DNA from 3 places in the Mesorhizobium sp. PUT5 genome. Region 2 is predicted to be linked to each of the others. Evidence: predicted binding sites of a transcription regulator. Region 2 holds the regulator's gene; each other region holds the start of a gene.
What was found. Region 2 encodes PhoB, which activates phosphate uptake and scavenging genes when phosphate is short. Its sites were predicted from a motif close to TGTCATNNANCTGTCAT; they were not measured.
Positions count from the first base shown of each region.

Region 1: a site for PhoB is predicted at 1,786-1,802, ahead of phnF (phosphonate metabolism transcriptional regulator PhnF). Genes of this name have one in related genera too.
Region 3: a site for PhoB is predicted at 1,814-1,830, ahead of ACTDI4_RS06020 (UDP-2,3-diacylglucosamine diphosphatase). Genes of this name have one in related genera too.

Region 1 is NZ_JBQOSO010000001.1:5,150-9,655, forward strand. It holds gene ACTDI4_RS00035 (acyltransferase family protein) at 1-937, shown strand, start outside; gene phnF (phosphonate metabolism transcriptional regulator PhnF) at 1,024-1,761, opposite strand; gene phnG (phosphonate C-P lyase system protein PhnG) at 1,870-2,322, shown strand; gene phnH (phosphonate C-P lyase system protein PhnH) at 2,322-2,930, shown strand; gene ACTDI4_RS00055 (carbon-phosphorus lyase complex subunit PhnI) at 2,936-4,045, shown strand; gene ACTDI4_RS00060 (alpha-D-ribose 1-methylphosphonate 5-phosphate C-P-lyase PhnJ) at 4,042-4,506, shown strand, end outside.
Region 2 is NZ_JBQOSO010000003.1:4,076,967-4,081,472, reverse strand. It holds gene pstC (phosphate ABC transporter permease subunit PstC) at 1-241, shown strand, start outside; gene pstA (phosphate ABC transporter permease PstA) at 245-1,099, shown strand; gene pstB (phosphate ABC transporter ATP-binding protein PstB) at 1,096-1,899, shown strand; gene phoU (phosphate signaling complex protein PhoU) at 1,926-2,633, shown strand; gene phoB (phosphate regulon transcriptional regulator PhoB) at 2,655-3,344, shown strand; gene ACTDI4_RS21425 (ROK family protein) at 3,323-4,506, opposite strand, start outside.
Region 3 is NZ_JBQOSO010000003.1:937,772-942,277, forward strand. It holds gene ACTDI4_RS06015 (glycosyltransferase family 4 protein) at 1-943, opposite strand, end outside; gene ACTDI4_RS06020 (UDP-2,3-diacylglucosamine diphosphatase) at 954-1,790, opposite strand; gene ACTDI4_RS06025 (extracellular solute-binding protein) at 1,980-3,167, opposite strand; gene ACTDI4_RS06030 (glucosamine-6-phosphate deaminase) at 3,198-3,962, opposite strand; gene ACTDI4_RS06035 (LacI family DNA-binding transcriptional regulator) at 3,965-4,506, opposite strand, start outside.

The sequences.
Region 1 (4,506 bases), on a different contig from region 2:
GGGCGTGGTGGCCTTCCATGCCGCCGAACGCGCGGGCGGCCATTTCGTGATCGGCGCCGCCGGCGTCGACATCTTCTTCGTCGTCAGCGGTTTCATCATGTGGGTCATCGCCGAGGTCCGGCATCCGTCGCCCGCCGCGTTCCTGCGCGACCGGGTCGAACGCATCGCGCCCGCCTACTGGTTCGCGACCGGCGTGATGGTGGCGGGAGGGCTTGCCGGCCTGTTCCCCAACATGCGGCTCACCGCCCTGCATGTCTTCGGCTCGCTGGCTTTCCTGCCGCACAGATCGCCCAGCGACGGGCAGATCTGGCCCGTGCTCGTGCAGGGGTGGACGCTGAACTACGAGATGTTCTTCTATGCCCTGTTTGCCCTGGCGCTGGCGCTCGCGGCAGATAGGCGCCTGCTGGTCCTGGCATGCCTGTTTGCAAGCCTGGTCGCGATCGGGCTTGTGTTTCAGCCGCAGGGCGCCCTTCTCAAGACCTATACCAGCCCGTTGCTGCTGGAGTTCCTCATGGGCTGCTGCATCGGCAGATTGTGGCTGGAGGGCAGGATGCCGCCCGCCGTGGCGGCAGGTGCGCTCGTCTTCGCCGCCGTCGCGGGCTTCGCAATCGTCGGCATCACCTATGCGGGCTTCAACGCCTTTGTACTCGGCCCGCTGGCCGGCGCGGTTCTGATCGGCGTTCTGGCATTGGAAAAATGCGGCCTCATGCCGCGCTGGGCCATGGCCGGATATCTCGGCGATGCGTCCTATTCGATCTATCTGTGGCACACGATGGCGATCTCGGTGGTTGCCAAGCTGGGCGGCCTGCTTTCCTGGTCGCCGGCGCTCGTCTTCGGGGTAGCCGTGATCTGCGGCACCGCGGTCGGGCTGGCAGCCTACGAGTTCCTGGAAAAACCCATCGCCGGTTTTCTCAAATTGCGCAGGATCGCGGCTTGAGCTGCGGCGGCGTCATCGACGACTTCAAGAATTTCGGCGGGCCGGATCCGTTCTGTGCCGAGATATGCCGGTGCCGGTTTGTTGCCTTACGTTTCCAGCCGCAGTTCCACCCGGTCGGCCGGAAAACGCGTCACGGAACAGTGCACCGGCACGCCTTGGAGATCCGCATTCACCGAGCGCGCGACCAGCACGATCGCGCCCGGCGCCAGCTTGAGGTCGCCGGTCTCGACCTCGTCGGCATGGCGGGCCTCGACCGTGGTTGAAACGCGCCGGTAATCCGCGATACCCGCAAGCGCCAATGCGTGCGTGATGGAACCGGTCTGCGAAAGCTGGTCGGCGATGTCGGGAAAGCACGCCGCGCCGAACCATAGGGTCGCGCGGGAAACCGGGATGCCGTTCGCCATCCCCAGCATCTCGATCCGCACCAGGGGAGCGCCGGCGGAAAGGCCGAGCGCCGCGGCGATCGCCGCCGGAGCGGCCTCCTGTGCGTGATGCAGGAGCTTGCTGTTCACCTCGCGGGCCTGGCCTTCCAGGCCGGCGGAAAACCGCGTCCGCTCGCTGATCGGATAGACGAGCCGGTCCGGGCTGCGCACATAGGTGCCGCGTCCTTGCTCGGAATGCAGCACACCTTCATAGGCCAGCACCGAAATCGCGGCCCGCACCGTGTGGCGATTGACGCCGAAGCGCTGCGCCAGTTCCGTTTCGGGCGGCAGCCGCCCCTGTTCGTCCGCAAGGCCCGAGCCGATGCCGCTGCGGATCCGGTCGGCAATCTGCCGCCATAGCGCAACGCCGACGCCCCGCTGCAATCGAACCGGCTGATGCATTCTTGCTTCCTCTTTCCCGCAGGCTGTCATGCCGCCGTCATGCAGACGCGGTAGCAAGAAGGCATATCATCTACTTGTCTAGATTAATAGACAAATAAGGAGCTGAGGATGCACCAGGAGCCGGATGCCTCACGCCGGGAAAGGATGGCGGTGCTGTCGCGCTGCGATGCCGCCAGCCTGCACAGGCTGTGGGGCCGGATGGGCATGGGAGCCGTCCACAAGCCGCTGCGCGGCCCCGAATCCGGACTGGTCATGCTGCGCGGCCGCATCGGCGGCACCGGCGAGCCATTCAACATCGGCGAGGCGACCGTCACCCGCGCCAGCGTCCAGCTCGAGGACGGTTCGGTCGGCCATGCCGTGGCGCTGGGGCGTGACAAGGGCAGGGCGAGCCTTGCCGCCGTCATCGACGCGTTTTGCCGTGACGCCGCGACCGCAGCCCGCATCGATGCCGAGATGATCGCGCCGCTGCGGCGCGAACTCGATGAAGCGGATGAAAAGCGGCGGGAGCAGACGGCTGCGACCCGCGTCGACTTCTTCACCATGGTGCGCGGAGAAGACTGATGCCTGCCGAAGCGATTGTCCTGGAGGGCGGATTTGCCGACCCTGTGCTGGATGCCCAGTCCTCGTTCCGCACGCTGATGGACGCGATGGCCCGGCCGGCCACCACCTTCAAGCTCCAGCCCCGTGCCAAGCCCCCCCTGCCGCTTTCGCCGGCGGCAGGCGCCATTGCCTGCACGCTGATCGACGCCGACACGCCGTTCTGGCTCGATGCCGCGCTTGAAGGCGACGCCCTGCGCGCCTGGCTGGCTTTCCACGCCGGTGCCGCGCCGGCCCCGGGGATGGCGCAGGCCGCCTTCGCCCTGATCGGCGACCCCGCCTCGATGCCGCCGCTTGAGCGCTTCGGGCAGGGCACGCAGGACTACCCCGACCGCTCCGCGACGCTGATCCTGCAGCTCGACGACCTCGAAGGCGGCGTGCCGCTGGTCTTCGAGGGACCCGGCATCGACGGCCGCGCCGTCATCGCGCCGCGCGGCCTGCCGGAGGGTTTCGCCGCGCAATGGGCCGAAAACCGCGCCCGCTTCCCGCGCGGCGTCGACCTGATCCTGACGGCGGGCGACGCCATCGCCTGCCTGCCGCGCTCGGCGCGTCTCATTCCGGCGGAGGGCTGACCCCCATGTATGTCGCAGTGAAGGGCGGCGAGGCCGCCATCGACAATGCCCATCGGCTTCTGGCGGACCGCCGCCGCGGCGACCGTTCCGTGCCGGCGCTCACCCTCGACCAGATCGCCGGACAGCTCGCGCTCGGCGTGGACAGGGTGATGGGCGAAGGCTCGCTCTACGACCGCAGGCTGGCGGCGTTGGCCATCAAGCAGGCGCGTGGCGACCTGATCGAGGCCATCTTCCTCGTGCGCGCCTATCGCACCACCCTGCCGCGCTTCGGGGCCAGCGAGCCGGTCGATACCGGTGCCATGTTGGTCGAGCGTCGCATCTCCGCCTGCTACAAGGACCTGCCGGGGGGGCAACTGCTCGGGCCGACATTCGACTACACCCACCGCCTGCTGGACGACGAACTGGAGGGCGACCCGTTCGTGGCCTGTGGCGAGACGCGGTCGGGCGCGGCCGAACAAGTCACGCGGGTGGCCGACATTCTGGGTCGGGAAGGCCTGATCGAGGACGACGCCTCGGTCGATCCCGCGGCCGAGCCGGGCGACATCAACCAGACGCCGACCTCCTTTCCGCTGCCGCGCGCCATGCGGCTGCAATCCCTGGCGCGCGGCGACGAAGGCTTCCTGCTCGCGCTCGGCTATTCCACCCAGCGCGGCTATGCGCGCTCGCATCCCTTCGCCGGCGAAATCCGCATCGGCGAGGTCGATGTCGAGATGTTCGTTCCCGAACTCGGCTTTTCGGTGCCCATCGGCCGCGTGCAGATCACCGAATGCCAGATGGTCAACCAGTTCAAGGGTTCGGCCAAGGCCCCGCCCCAGTTCACGCGCGGCTACGGGCTGGTGTTCGGCCAGTCCGAGCGCAAGGCCATGGCGATGTCGTTGTGCGACCGGGCGCTGCGCGCCGAGGAGCTGGGCGAGGACATCGTCGCCCCGCCGCAGGACCAGGAATTCGTCATCTCGCATTGCGACAACGTGCAGGCGACCGGCTTCGTGGAGCATCTGAAGCTGCCCCACTATGTCGATTTCCAGGCCGAACTCGGGCTCGTGCGCACCATGCGCGCCGAATATGAGCAACGCGCGCGGGACGCGGCGTTCGAAGCGAAGGAAGCCGCGGAATGAACGCGCATCACACACAGGCGTCCGGCTACAATTTCGCGTATCTGGACGAGCAGACCAAGCGCATGATCCGCCGCGCGATCCTGAAAGCGATCGCCGTGCCGGGCTACCAGGTGCCCTTCGCCAGCCGCGAGATGCCGATGCCCTACGGCTGGGGCACCGGCGGCGTGCAGGTGACGGCGGCGATACTGGGGCCGCACGACGTGCTCAAGGTCATCGACCAGGGCGCGGACGACACCACCAACGCCGTCTCCATCCGCAAGTTCTTCGAGCGCGTGGCCGGCGTGCGGACCACCACCCGCACGGCTGAGGCGTCCATCATCCAGACGCGCCACCGCATTCCCGAAACGCCGCTCGGACAGGGGCAGGTGCTGGTCTACCAGGTGCCAATTCCGGAGCCGCTGCGCTTCCTCGAACCGCGCGAGACCGAAACCCGCAAGATGCATGCGCTGGAGGAATACGGG
Region 2 (4,506 bases):
ACTCGGCGAGACCATGGCGGTCACCTTCGTCATCGGCAACGCCCACCGCATTAGCGCCTCGCTGTTCGCGCCGGGCACGACGATCTCGGCCTCCATCGCCAACGAATTCACGGAAGCCGACGGCGCCCTCTACACCTCTTCGCTGGTGGCGCTCGGCCTCATCCTGTTCGTCATCACCTTCCTGATCCTCGCTGCGGCGCGCTTCATGCTGCTGCGGATCGACCGCCGCGCCGGAGCCTGAGCCATGTCCGTGCCTTCCTCCTCGCTTCACCGCCGCCGCAAGGCCAGGAATGCCGTCATGATGGGGCTGTGCACATGCGCGGCCGGCATCGGCCTGGCATGGCTGGCGCTGATCCTCGGCGCGCTGGTCTACAAGGGACTGGCCGGCCTGTCGGTCTCGGTGTTCACGCAGATGACGCCGCCGCCGGGCGACGCCGGCGGTCTCGCCAACGCCATCGCCGGCTCCATCGTCATGACGGTGATCGCGGTGGCCGTCGGCACCCCCATCGGCGTGCTGGCCGGCACCTACATGGCCGAATACGGCCGCTTCTCAAAGCTGTCGACGGTGGTGCGCTTCATCAACGACATCCTTCTTTCGGCGCCCTCCATCATCATCGGCCTGTTCGTCTATGAGCTGATGGTGCGGCCCATGGGCCACTTCTCGGCCATCGCCGGTGCCATCGCGCTCGCCATCCTGGTCATTCCCGTGGTGGTTCGCACGACGGAGGACATGCTGAACCTGGTGCCCAACGCGCTGCGCGAGGCCGGCACGGCCATCGGTGCGCCGCGCTGGGTGGTGATCCGGTCCGTCGCCTACCGCGCCGCCCTTTCCGGCATCGTCACCGGCATCCTGCTGGCGATCGCCCGCATCTCCGGCGAGACGGCGCCGCTGCTGTTCACCGCGCTCAACAACCAGTTCTGGTCGAGCAATCTCAACGCGCCGATCGCCAGCCTTCCGGTCACCATCTTCCAGTTCGCGCTCTCGCCCTACGAGGAGTGGCAGCAACTGGCCTGGACCGGCGCGCTCATCATCACCATGACGGTTCTGGGCCTTTCCATCTTCGCCCGCAGCCTCACCGGACGCAGAGAGGACAGATGAAACCGATGTTGTCCCCCGAAACAGTCGTGGCCGAGCCCGTGCTCGGCAAGGCCAAGATCGAGGTGAAGAACCTCAATTTCTACTATGGCGAGTCCAGGGCGCTGAAGGACATCGGTCTGGAGCTGCCGGAGCGCAGCGTCACCGCCTTCATCGGCCCGTCAGGCTGCGGCAAGTCAACGCTGCTGCGCGTGCTCAACCGCATCTATGAGCTTTACCCGAAGCAGCGGGCCGAGGGCCAGGTGCTGCTCGACGGCGAGAACATCCTCGACCGCTCGCAGGATCTAAATCTTCTGCGCACCAAGATCGGCATGGTGTTCCAGAAGCCGACGCCGTTCCCCATGTCGATCTACGAGAACATCGCCTTCGGCATCCGGCTCTACGAGAAGCTGTCGAAGGCCGAGATCGACGTGCGGGTGGAGGAGGCGCTGGTGCGCGCAGCGCTCTGGGGCGAGGTCAAGGACAAGCTCCATGCCAGCGGCCTTTCGCTGTCCGGCGGCCAGCAGCAGCGCCTGTGCATCGCCCGCACCGTGGCGGTGAAGCCGGAGGTTATCCTGCTCGACGAGCCGGCCTCGGCGCTCGATCCGCTCTCGACGGCCAAGATCGAGGAACTGATCGACGAGTTGCAGGCCGACTACACCATCGTCATCGTCACCCACAACATGCAGCAGGCGGCGCGCGTCTCCAGCCAGACCGCCTTCATGTATCTGGGCGAACTGATCGAGTTCGACCGCACCGAGAAGATCTTCACGTCGCCGCGCGAGAAGCGCACGCAGGACTACATCACCGGCCGGTTCGGCTGACGGCCCACGCAGACGAGGACACGACCATGATGGAACATACCGTCGCCTCCTTCGACGAGGACCTGAAGCAGATCGGCGGCCTGATCCGCGGCATGGGCGAACTCGCCGGCACCATGGTGGCCGACGCCACGCGGGCGCTGACCCATTCCGACACCGCGCTGGCCCAGCGCGTCGTCTCCGACGATGCCGTCATGGATGCGCGCCAGCGCGAGCTGGATACGCGCGCCATCACCCTGATCGCCAAGCGCCAGCCGATGGCCCACGACCTGCGCGCGGTGATCGGCGCCATCCGCATGGCCGGCGACCTCGAGCGCATCGGCGACCTCGCCAAGAACATCGCCAAGCGGATCGACGCGGTCGGGCAGGGCGCCGTGCCGCGCGAGCTGTCGCATTCGATCGATTCCATGGCCGATCTCGTGCTGGCGCAGGTCGGCGGCGTGATCGAGGACTATGTGGCGGGCGACGCGCCGGCGCTTGCCCAGTTGCGCGACGACGACGAACGCATCGACGAGAAGTACACCTCCGTGTTCCGCGAGCTGTTGACCTATATGATGGAGGACCCGCGCAACATCACCGCCTGCACGCATCTTCTGTTCTGCGCCAAGAATTTGGAGCGCATCGGCGACCATGTCACCAACATCGCCGAGAATGCCTATTATGTGCTGACGGGCGAGCAACTGCCGCCGAACCGGCCGAAGCTCGACGAGACGGCCATGTCGGTGCCGGCGAGCTGAGACGCGAGGACGGAGAGGCGCATGATCGCACCACGCATCATGGTGGTGGAGGACGAGGAGCCGCTTGGCGTCCTGCTCCGCTACAATCTGGAATCGGAAGGCTATCAGGTCGAGGTGGTGACGCGCGGCGACGAGGCGGAGATCCGGCTCCAGGAGCACGTGCCGGACCTTCTGGTGCTCGACTGGATGGTGCCGGCCGTCTCCGGCATCGAATTGTGCCGCCGGCTGCGCATGCGGCCCCAGACCGAGCGGCTGCCGGTCATCATGCTGACGGCGCGCGGCGAGGAAAGCGACCGCGTGCGCGGCCTGTCCACCGGCGCCGACGACTATCTGGTCAAGCCCTTCTCGATGCCGGAGTTCATGGCGCGGGTGAAGGCGCTGCTGCGCCGCGCCAAGCCCGAAGTGCTCTCGTCCGTGCTGAAGGTCGGCGACATCATGCTCGACCGCGAGCAGCACCGCGTCTACCGCAAGAAGAGCGAGATCAGGCTCGGGCCGACCGAATTCCGCCTGCTGGAGTTCATGATGCAGCATCCGGGGCGCGTCTTTTCGCGGGCGCAACTGCTCGACAATGTCTGGGGCGAGACGATCTACATCGACGAGCGCACGGTGGACGTGCATGTCGGACGGTTGCGCAAGGCGGTCAATGACGGCCGGCTGCCCGACGTCATCCGCACCATCCGCGGCGCAGGCTACGCCATAAAGGAAGACTGAGGGGCTGTTCGCGCCGCTTCGCCCGTTGCCGGGCCCGGGGCCGGGCCGGGCGCGAAGATCTCGTTGTCCACGAAGGTCAGCGCGCGCATGGCGCACCCTTCGCGGATCAGCGCCAGCTCGTCCGGCTCGGTGTCGAAGGAGATCGATTCCGAATGCTGGCCGCCCGCCGTCTGGGCGATCGCCCGGCGCAGGGCCGGCTCGATGAGGTCGAAGGCGCGCGCGCCGACGCCCACCATGGTGACGGGCGCCGGGTCGATCAGCGCGAACAGGTTGCCCAGGCCGAATCCCAGCGCCGTGCCGGCCTTGCGGTAGGCCTCGCGTTCCGGCCCGTCCGCCGCGCGCGCCCGCTGCGCCAGCGCCAGCATGTCCGCCTCGGCGATGTCGGCGGCCGGCGGCGTGTCCTCGCCCAGGCCATGGGCGTTGCGCCAGATCGCGTAGTTGCCGGCATAGGCCTCCACGCAGCCGCGCCGTCCGCAGCGGCACAGCGCGCCGCCCGGGCGGTGGATCATGTGGCCGAACTCGCCGCCGGAGGAATGGGTGCCGGCGAACAGTTCGCCGTTGAGCACGATGCCCATGCCGATGCCGTGCGACAAAAGCATGGCGATGAAGTCGTGCCTATAGCGGTCGGTGCCGCGCCAGCGCAGCGCCACGGCCATCATGTTGCAGTCGTTCTCGATCGTGGTCGGAATGCCGAAGGCCGTCTCCAGCGCGTCGGCGAGGGCGATGTCGGTGTGCGGCGTGATCGGCGACCACAGCATGGTGCGGGCGTGCGAATCCGTGATGCCCTGCACCGCCAGCGCGATGCGCAGCACCCGCCTGCCGGAAAGCGCCGGGTCGCCGAGATGCCGGCGCATGATCGCGACGCATTCGCCCACCAGTTCCTCGCGCGGCAGGGCCAGCGTGTCCAGCCGCCGCTGTTCCTCGGAAATGATGCTGCCGGCGTAGTCGATGACGGCGACGGCCAGGAAATTCAGCGACAGCACCGCGGTGACCACGGCCGCGGCCGCCGCATCCAGCTCCAGCCCGATCTGGGGCCGGCCGCGCTTCAGCGGCGCGGGGCCGCTGCCGCGCTGGACGAGGATTCCCTCGCCGATGAGGTCGGAGGAGATCGCCGAGATCGTCGAGTTGCTCAGGCCTGTGATCGAGGCGATCTCGGTGCGCG
Region 3 (4,506 bases), 3.1 Mb from region 2:
AGTGCCCGGCCTTGGCCACCGCCGCTTCGCGCGGAACCGAAAGCGCGGCGAGCGCGGCCTGGCCGAGGTCTTGCGAAAGGACGCCGCCTTCGCCGTCGCCGACGATGTCGAGCGGGCCGGTGACGGGAAAGGCCGCCACCGGCGTGCCGCTTGCCAGCGCTTCCAGGATCACATTGCCGAACGTGTCGGTGCGGCTGGGAAAGACGAACACGTCGGCCGAGGCATAGATCGCGGCCAACTCCTCGCCCCTGCGCGTACCCATGAAGACGGCATGCGGATAGCGCGCCTTCAGGCGGGGCAGTTCCGGCCCGTCGCCCACCACCAGCTTGGTGCCGGGCAGGTCCAGGTCGAGGAAGGCAGGCAGGTTCTTTTCCACCGCCACCCGACCCACGCACAGGAATATCGGGCCGGGCAGGCCGAGTTCGGTGTGCCGGGCCGGGTTGAACAGGGCCATGTCCACCCCGCGCGACCAAAGCCGGAGATTGGTGAAACCGCGTGCTTCGAGTTCCCGGACAAGGGAAGGTGTGGCGACCAGCGTGCCGTTGCCGGCATTGTGGAAACGGCGCAGCCAGCCGTAGCTCCAGTCTTCCGGTATCGGCAGGCGCGCGCGCAGGAATTCGGGAAAGCGCGTGTGGTAACCGGTCGTGAAGGGCTGGCCTCGACGCAGGCAGAAACGCCGGGCCAGCAGGCCGAGCGGACCCTCCGTCGCGATGTGGATGTGGTCGGGGCTCGCCTGCATGATTTGACGCGCCACGGAGCCCGGTGTGGCGACAGCCAGGCGAATCTCGCCGTAGCCGGGCAGCGGCAAGGTGCGGAAGCCTTGCGGGGTCAGGAACTCGGCCGTCACGCCTGTCGCCGCCAGCGACTCGGCGAGCTTTTCAAGTGTGTGGACCACGCCGTTCACCTGCGGCTTCCAGGCATCGGTCACCACAAGCAGCCGCACGGCTTCCGCCTCAGGCTGCGCGGCGCGTGGCCAGTGGCACGGCCGGGTTCCGGCCGCCATTGAGCGCGGCGCTGAAGGCTTGCCAGCGGATCAGCTCCATGCGGCCGTCCGTGTGCTCGACGACCGCGGTGCAGCTTTCCACCCAGTCGCCGGTATTGATGTAGCGGAAGGCGCCGAAGTCGCGGATGGCGGCGGTGTGGATGTGGCCGCAGATGACACCGTCCACGCCCTGGCGCGCGGCTTCCGCGGCAAGCGTCTCCTCGAAGCGGCCGATATAGTTGACCGCGTTCTTGACCTTGGCCTTGGCCCAGGCCGACAGCGACCAGTAGGGAAAGCCCATGCGCCGCCGCACCGCGCTGATGTGGGTGGAAAGCGCCAGCGCGATCACATAGGCCCAGTCGCCGAGAAAGGCGAGCCAGCGCGCGTTGCGCACCACCATGTCGAAGGCGTCGCCATGGATGATCAGATAGCGCCGCCCGTCGGCCGCCTCGTGCACGATGCTGTCGCGCACCTCTATGGCGCCGAAATGCGTGTCGCAGAACTCGCGCAGGAACTCGTCGTGGTTGCCGGGCACGTAGACGATGCGCGCTCCCTTGCGCGCTCTGCGCAGCAGCTTCTGGACGACGTCGTTGTGCGATTGCGGCCAGTACCACGACGAGCGCAGCCGCCAGCCGTCGACGATGTCGCCGACGAGATAGATCGTATCGGCCTCGTGCGCGCGCAGGAATTCCAGCAGGGCTTCGGCCTTCGCGCCCCTGGTGCCGAGGTGCAGGTCGGAGATGAACAGGCTGCGGCAGCGCAGCGGGCGGACGACCGGATCGGAATCATGCGGGCGAAGATGTGTCATGGCGCGCGTTTCACCAGCAAGTCGTGACATGCCGATGACAGGTCCGCCGCAAACCGCAGGTTCGCAGCGGAGCCGCTGCATATATGCCGCTACGCCTCGATAGCAAAGCGGCCGGCAAGGAATGCCGGCCGCTGTTGTTGTGCTTTGGCCTCGCCCAGAACGGGGAGGCGGTTCGTTGAGCCGCCGGGTTTATTGAGCCGGCTTCGAGCCGCCGATCTCGCGGTCCCATTTGTCGAACATGGCGACCAGCGGCTTGGCATCGAGCGGCGGGTCGATCGGGTTGTCGGCGATCATGGCCGCATATTCGGGCCGGCCGTAACGATTGATCGTGTCCTGGCTTTCCTGCGGCGCCATCTCCAGCGGCACGCCCTTGATCGACGGGCCGGGGTACATGTAGCCATGGTCATACATGAAGGCCTGCTGTTCGGGCTCCAGAATGAAGGCGATCAACTGCAGCAGAACGCCGAGCTTTTCCTCCGACACACCCTTGGGAACCGCGACGTAATTGGCATCGCTGACCCAGTGAAAACCCTTCAGCGTCGCCACCTTGTACTCTTCCGGCACGATGCCGAGATAGCGCGGGTTGATGTCCCAGCCGGTTGTGGTGGCGATGATGTCGCGCGTGCCGTTGCCCAGTTCCTTCATGGTCACGGTCGTGCCCGACGGATAGTAGTCGATGCAACTGTTGAGTTCCTTGAGATAGGCCCAGGTCTTGTCCCAGCCATTGATCGGATCCTGCGGGTCCTTGTCGCCGAGCAGATAGGGAAGCCCCATCACGAAGGTGCGTCCCGGGCCCGAATTGGCCGGTCGTGCATACATGAACTTGCCGGGATTGGCCTTGCACCATTCGAGCAATGCCTCGGCGGTGTCGGGCATATCCTTTACGCGGTCCGGTGCATATTCGAGCAGCGGCCCCGAGGGATACCAGCTATCGACGAAGCCCTGGCCCCTGGCCATTTTCTGCATGTCGTAGGCGCCGGGCAGGTAGAGTTCCTCCAGATTGGGAAACATGTCCTCATAATCCGGCAGGATCTGCGTCCACAGCCCTTGTTCGATGCCGGCTGCCAGCGCATCGTTGCCGGTCAGCACGAAATCGATATCGAGGCGGCCCGCCGCCTGTTGGGCCTTCAGCTTCGCGGCCAGTTCCGGTGCCGGGGCTTGCGTGAAGACGAATTTGGAGACCAGGTCCGGATGGGTCGCGGCGAACTTCTCCAGCGCCGGCTGGCTCAATTGCAGGTCGCCCGCCACGTCCACCACGTTGATGACGAGAGGCTCCTTGGGCTTTGGAAAATCCTTGGCCTGCGCCAGAACCGGCATCGCCAAGGCGGCGATGCCGGCGGCCAGCACGGCCTTCAGGGTGTTGCGTCGTGTCGTCATTTTTTCTCCTCCCATTGCACGGTTGCTTGTTTATTCCCCCACCGCCTGCGGCGTGTCGCGCAGCAGCGCCGCCGATTGCGGGTCGAGATAGAGGTGGCAGTTCGGATGCCTGCGCAGGATGCTGGCCGGCACCATCGGCGTGACCGGCCCCTCGATCGTATCCCGCACGGCCTCGGCCTTGCGGCTGTCGGGCACGGCCAGGACGACGAGGCCAGCCTTCAGGATCTGACCGATGGTCATCGAGATCGCTTCGTGCGGCACGTCGTCGAGCGTCGGAAACCAGCCTTCGCCGAACTGCTGGCGGCGGCATCGCTCGTCCAGTCGCACCAGGTGAAACGGCGCTGCGGTCTCGAAATCGGCCGGCGGGTCGTTGAACGCCAGATGCGCATTCTCGCCTATGCCGGCAAAAACCACATCGATGGGATGGCGGGCGATCAGCGCATTGATGCGATCCAGTTCCCTGGCCGTATCGGGGGCATCGCCTTCGATGAAATGGAAGGCCCCGAGACCGGGAAGCTGCGTCAGGAAACGCTCCTTGAGGTAACGCCGGAAGCTTGCCGGGTGGGTCTGTGCCATCGAGACATATTCGTCGAGGTGGAAGCCCGTCACGCGCGACCAGTCGATGCCTTCCTGCCGCACCAGCGCGGCAAGCATCTCGAACTGGCTCGCGCCGGTGGCCACGACGATGTTGGCATGCCCGCGCTCTGCGAGGGCTGCGCGGATCGCTTCGGCGCCAAGCCTGGCTGCGGTCTCGCCCAGTGCGGTCTTGTCGGGTTCGACGTGAATTTGCAACATGTCTACTCCAGCGTGGTTGCAGTGCGGATATGTCCGGGCCGCCGGCTTTTGCCCGGCGCCGATGCCGGAAGGCCATCGGGCGGCGGTGCTGTCGTTGCCCGCACGACGAGTTCGGTGGCGAGGCTGATGCGCCGGCTCGGGAGATTGCCGCCTTCCAGGGCGGCAAGAAGGATTTCGACGGCCTGCTTGCCGGCCTGCGCGCAATGAGTCTCGATCGAGGTCAGCGGCGGATAGAGCGTCGGCGCCAGAATGCCGTCGCAGCCGACGATGCTGAGGTCGTGGGGCACGCTCAACCCCCGCGCGCCCAGCCCGGCCATGATGCCCTGCGCCATCACGTCGTCGAAGGCGAGCGCGGCGCTGGCCTGGGTGCGCAGAAGCTCATCGACGCAGGCCTGGCCGGCTTCGAAGCTCGGGCGCGAGGTCGGCACCCGCACGATCTTGATCCCAAGTGCTGAGGCGGTCTTCGTCACGGCGCCGTAGCGCTGGCGGTCGGACCATGAAAAAGACGGACCCGCTATATAGGCGATCGAGCGGTGGCCGAGCG